One region of the Lentibacillus sp. JNUCC-1 genome, then DNA from elsewhere that is predicted to be linked to it. Evidence: predicted binding sites of a transcription regulator. Region 1 holds the regulator's gene; the other holds the start of a gene.
The links. Region 1 encodes LexA, which represses DNA repair genes until DNA is damaged. Its sites were predicted from a motif close to CGAACATATGTTCG; they were not measured.
Positions count from the first base shown of each region.

Region 1 (3,194 bases):
CATCACTAACAAGTGCATACGTATAGTGATCCACAATAGGAAAATCTTTCTTATTATACAAAGCAGAAAGGTGAGCTTCTGCCATTGCCATTCCGACTGACATGCCAAAGCCTTGTCCAAGTGGGCCGGTTGTTGCTTCTACCCCATCTGTGTGGTGTACCTCAGGATGTCCTGGGGTTCTTGAGTCCCACTGACGGAACGATTTCAAATCATCGATCGTCACATCATAGCCTGATAAATGAAGCAGACTGTATAACAGCATTGAACCATGACCTGCTGACAGAACGAAACGGTCCCTGTTAAACCATTTGGAATGTTTAGGGTTATGAGTCATATACTCTGTCCACAATGTGTAAGCCATTGGAGCAGCCCCCATTGGAAGCCCCGGATGTCCTGAACTTGCATGTTCAATTGCATCGATCGATAATGTTCGGATGGTATTGATAGATTTTTGTTCAATTTGATTTGCCATAATTATGCCCCTTTCCTTTGAGCAGCTATAGATACATTAATGTTTCTTTTCATTGCTCTGCATTTCTCTGACTTTTTTTGGTGTGACATCATTACCCTCAGGATCAATAACTGTCATCGTTTTAAGTTGATTCTTAAATGAAGAACGTACGTTTTTTAGATATTCTTGCCGAAGTGTTTGACGTTCTTCAGCTTCTGCATCAGTCAATCCTTCATTTTTTGCTTTATGTGCTAGTTCATTGATCCTCTTAAGTTTATCTTTGGAAATCACGTTTGAACCCTCCTGTTTAAGCCGTGAAAAAAAGCCGGGTGGAAAACCTCCCTGCTTTTTAATATTAAGCCTTGGAAGGCTTATATTCAAGTATTATGATATTCTCTGTATCGGCGGTGAACCGTTGCTTTGGAAACATGGAATCCGAGACCGTTCAAAGTGGTTGCAATCTCTTCAAATGTCAATTTTTTTTCACGTAAGCGAATGACTTCTTCAATTGGAAACTCTTTTCGGCTTCTCCCTGGGGCGTGTTCAATGTTTTTGAGGTTCTTGGCTGGCTCGTATCCCTGCTCAACCGCTCTTTTCATTCCACGTTTTATTTTCATGTTATGAATACGTCGCTGGTACTCTTCAACAACGCCCACAATTTTAAGGACCATGGAGTCGGATTCGGAAACTTCAAGCTTTCCATCATGTATCGCCGTATAAATTAAAATCTCGAGCTTGTCCAATTGATGAAATAAAGCTATTTTTGTATTTCCCCGTCCAAGCCGGGTTTCATCTTGTATAAGAAGACAGTCTGCTTTGTGTTCAGAAAAAAGGTCAAGCAGTTTAAAGACACCTTCACGTTCAATGTCATAGCCACTGGCCTTTTCTTCAATAATATCAACAACATCCATTTGATAACGTTCTGCTAAAGCAGTAAGTTCATGTTTTTGTCGTGTAAGAGATGTTTCCTGGCTGCTCTTTTGGGTGCTGACTCTGCAGTAAATGATGGCTTTCACGTTAAAGACCCCTTCTTAAGCATTGATCATCGCAAAATACAATACTACTAATGTTAAAATGAACGTTATCATATAGAATACATCTACTTTAGATAGATTGCCAAACACTCACTTCATCCCCTTTCAAAGTCAAGAACTTTTGTTCGTATTCATAGTATATGACGAACAAAAGTTCTTGTCAACGTTTTTCGAACGAATGTTTGCTTTCAGGGTTTCAGAATGCTATAATACAAGTATTCACAATATATGCGGGAGGCGTTAAAGAAATGAAAAAACTTTCAGCGCGTCAACAAAAAATCATTGATTTTATAAGAGATGAAGTACAACAGAAAGGGTATCCGCCATCTGTGAGGGAAATTGCCAAGGCAGTGGAACTCGCTTCAAGTTCTACCGTACACGGCCATTTGTCGCGTCTTGAAAAGAAAGGCTACATCAGAAGGGATCCGACAAAACCACGTGCGATTGAATTGCTTGATCCCTATGCTGATCCAAGTATCGTGAGAGAATCCGCTTTATACGCGCCTGTAATTGGTAAGGTAACTGCGGGGGTACCGATTACAGCAGTGGAAAATATTGAAGAATTCATACCGCTGCCTCAATCAACTGCAGGGGCAGATGATGAGGTGTTTGTTCTTGTTATCGAAGGCGACAGTATGATCGAAGCTGGGATTTTGGAAGGTGACAGAGTCATTGTCAAGCAGCAGAATACGGCGAACAACGGTGATATTATTGTTGCAATGACAGCAGAGGATGAAGCGACCGTCAAGCGATTTTATAAAGAAAAAGATCATATCAGGCTGCAGCCGGAAAATGAAACAATGGAGCCGCTTATCTATTCCGATGTTTCAATCCTTGGTAAAGTCGTCGGTTTATACAGAACGATTCATTAAATGATATGCATATAAAAAGACCGGGCAAAAGAAAATATCTTTTGCCCGGTCTTTTTAGGTTTAATACATAGTCAAGTACTGTTCTCTTTCCCATGGGTGAACCGTTGTCCGGAACATGTCCCACTCAATTTGTTTTGCTTCGATAAAATGTTCGTATAAGTGGTTGCCTAAAGCTGTTTGAATGATTGTATCATTTTGTAATTCTTTTAAGGCGTCCATTAAGGTTGCAGGTAACGTTTCGATCCCGTTTTCTTGACGTTCTTGTTCCGTCATTTCATAAACGTTTTGATCAATTGATTCAGGCGGTGTTATTTGATTGCGGATTCCATCAAGACCGGATGCCAGCAGCACAGACATAGCCATATATGGGTTAGCTGTTGGATCGACACTGCGCAATTCAACACGTGTGCTTAATCCTCTTGAATAAGGAATACGCACGAGTGGACTCCGGTTAAAAGCGGACCACGCCACATGGCAAGGAGCTTCATAGCCAGGCACTAAGCGCTTGTATGAATTGACGGTCGGGTTGGTTACAGCTGTATAATTTTTGGCATGACGCAAGAGTCCCGCAGTAAAGTAATGTGCATCATCACTGAGCTGTAGCTCTTTAGATGTATCGTAAAATACATTCTCTCCATCCTTGAATAAGGACATATTGACATGCATTCCAGAGCCATGTACACCAAAAAGAGGCTTTGGCATAAATGTCGCATGTAAATTATGCTTTCTAGCAATTGTTTTAACAACCAATTTAAAGGTTTGAATGTCATCACAATGTTTTATTGCATCTGAATACTTAAAGTCAATTTCATGTTGTCCAGGAGCGCCCTCATGGTG
Region 1 is NZ_WHOH01000003.1:1,336,507-1,339,700, forward strand. Features, by position in the region: gene tkt (transketolase) at 1-472, opposite strand, end outside; gene JNUCC1_RS17360 (DUF896 domain-containing protein) at 509-742, opposite strand; gene JNUCC1_RS17365 (YneB family resolvase-like protein) at 829-1,467, opposite strand; gene lexA (transcriptional repressor LexA) at 1,734-2,357, shown strand; gene glnA (type I glutamate--ammonia ligase) at 2,418-3,194, opposite strand, start outside.

Region 2 (3,194 bases), 710 kb from region 1:
CAGGGGACCATGTCAAAAAAGTAAACGGTCAACAAGTGGCATCGATTCAATCATTTTATGAAGCCTTGCAGGGCAGTGGCGCCTTTTTCAAATTAGAATTGATTGATACGCGTGGCGAAGTGCGCTTTGTGCAAGGTGCCTTATATGAGGGGAACACCATGAACTGGGCATCCTATTTGTAAAGCCCCCATTTCGGCTGCCCTCCTAGTCTATCAGCTCTCCACTGGAAAGATGTTTCCAGTGGCCTTTTTTTTGCGGTTATGTTCAAATGTTCACATAGTAATAAAATTGTATAAGAGTTAAATACAGTTAACACTATTGGTATAGTAACAATTGAGGCGTTCACACATTAGCCATAAAGCTACATTTTAATGTGATTTATATCACATGTGATCATCTCACCATATCATACAATAGAATCAAAGATAAGATACAGCAACCGATAATAGGCAACATCTTATCTAACTAAAATGAGGTGAGGAATATGTTTGGTAAAATGAAAGTTCGTCTGTTGGTCGTTTTAAGTATTCTGGTTTTAGTGCTTACAGCTTGTGCAGGAGGTACTGCGGAAAACACTTTAAAAGACAATAAAGATGATGCTGATATGGATGTTCAAGGTGTCAGTGCAAGCGAAGATACCAATATCATTGAACCTCATAAAGATTTGAACGACCCCGCTGTACCGCTAGAAATGGAACGGGATGGCACAGACGTATATGTAACAATGACAGCACAAATTACGGATATTGAAATCGAACCTGGCTATGATTATAAAGCATGGACATTCAACGGTGAAGCACCTGGACCGCTGATTGTTGTGGAAGAAGGAGATACGATTCATTTCACATTGGAAAACAAAGATCCTTCAATACCCCACAGCATGGACTTCCACGCTGTACACACAGCACCTGACAAGAACTTTATAGATGTTATGCCAAATGAAGAAGGAACATTTTCTTACGATGCATCAAACCCTGGGTCTTCATGTATCACTGTGGTACAGATCCAGTTTTGGCGCATATCGCTAACGGCATGCATGGTGTCATCATTGTCGAACCTAAAGACGGTTTTCCGACAGATGAGGAAGTTGACCAAGAGTATGTGGTTATTCAAAACGAATGGTACAAATATAACGATATGCAGGACATGATGGATGGAGAGCCTTCTCAGGTTGTATTCTCTACAAAAGCACTCCATGAAGGTCAGCCAAACACAAATGGCACTACAACAGCTGTTAAAGACAATCCGCTCACTGCAAAAGTTGGTGACAAAGTCAGACTTTACATTAACAATGTGGGGCCAAATGAGGTAAGCAGCTTCCATGTCGTGGGTACAATGTTTGACGATGTATACATTGACGGCAACCCGGCGAACCACTACGAAGGCATGCAAACTGTTCTGCTCCCTGCAAGTGGCGGTGCAGTCGTAGAATTCACTGTGAAAGAAGCTGGCAAGTACCCATTTGTTACCCACCAGTTTAATCACGCAACAAAGGGTGCTGTTGGATTTATTGAAGTCACTGAATAATATTCCGGTTACGAACAAATCGCTCTCCAATCTGGAGGGCGATTTTTTAAGGCGTTTAAATGGGATGTTTAAAAGGGAATGCTGTAAATAGATATCAGGGCGTGGATACCGAGCAAAACAATCGAATGTTTGTTCTGATTATGATATAATGAAATTTGTTTCTAACAAGCCGGCAATAAGGCCGACTCTTTGTTTGAGAAAGTATCATATATGCTAGACTAAGGATAACGTGATGGGAGGCTTGCGTTGTGGAGAATACGTTCGATCTTGTATCGCCTTATGACCCACAAGGTGATCAGCCAAGTGCAATTGAAGAGATTGTCGAGAGGGTTCTTACTGGCCAGCGTCATCAGACTTTGCTGGGGGCGACAGGGACAGGGAAGACGTTTACGATGTCCAATGTTGTTAAAGAAATTAACCGGCCAACTCTGGTCATTGCGCATAATAAAACACTGGCAGGTCAGCTTTACAGTGAATTTAAAGAATACTTTCCAAATAATGCTGTTGAGTATTTCGTTAGTTATTACGACTATTATCAGCCGGAAGCTTATGTGCCTTCCACTGATACTTTTATAGAGAAAGACGCGAGCATCAATGATGAAATTGATAAACTCCGACACTCTGCAACATCGTCTTTATTTGAACGCCAGGATGTACTCATCGTGGCGAGTGTGTCGTGTATATATGGCCTTGGTTCCCCAGAAGAATATCGGAGTCAGGTGCTCTCGCTTCGTGTGGGAATGGAAAAGGACCGTGACAGTTTGCTGCGTGATCTGGTAGACATTCAGTATGCCAGAAACGATATTGATTTTCACCGCGGCACATTTCGTGTGCGTGGCGATTCAGTAGAAATTATCCCAGCTTCACACGAAGAACATTGTATGCGGATCGAGTTTTTCGGAGATGAAATAGACAGGATCAGGGAGGTCGACGCCCTGACTGGAGAAATCATCGGTGACAGGGAACATGTAGCCATTTTCCCGGCATCCCACTTCGTCACCCGTGAAGAAAAAATGCAAAAAGCCATTAAGCTGATTGAATCCGAATTGCAAGTGCGGCTGAAAGAGCTCAGAGAACAAAATAAATTGCTGGAAGCCCAGAGGTTGGAACAGAGAACGAACTATGATCTGGAAATGATGAATGAGATGGGTTTTTGTTCTGGCATTGAGAACTACTCGAGGCATTTGACGTTTCGCAATGAAGGGGATACACCTTATACATTGATCGATTATTTTCCTGAGGACTTCCTTGTGATTGTGGATGAATCCCACGTGACACTGCCACAGATCAGAGGCATGTACAATGGAGACAGGGCCAGGAAGCAGGTGCTTGTGGACCATGGATTCCGATTGCCGTCGGCGCTTGATAACAGGCCTTTGCAATTTGAAGAATTTGAGAAGAAAACCAATCAGCTTGTTTACGTATCGGCAACGCCAGGTCCTTATGAACTGGAACATTCACCGGAAATGACTGAACAGATTATCCGGCCGACTGGGCTGCTCGATCCTGAGATTGATGTCCGGCCCATTGATGGACAAATTGACGATCTCATCGGTGAAATCAACCAGCGCATTGATAAGGGTGAGCGTGTGTTGGTTACCACTCTGACAAAGAAAATGTCTGAAGATCTGACAGATTATCTGAAAGAGATTGGTATGAAAGTTGCT
Region 2 is NZ_WHOH01000003.1:621,536-624,729, forward strand. Features, by position in the region: gene JNUCC1_RS13600 (PDZ domain-containing protein) at 1-182, shown strand, start outside; partial or broken gene JNUCC1_RS13605 (multicopper oxidase domain-containing protein) at 485-1,527, shown strand; gene uvrB (excinuclease ABC subunit UvrB) at 1,776-3,194, shown strand, end outside.
Region 2: the regulator LexA is predicted to act here: its motif matches at 1,650-1,663, upstream of uvrB (excinuclease ABC subunit UvrB).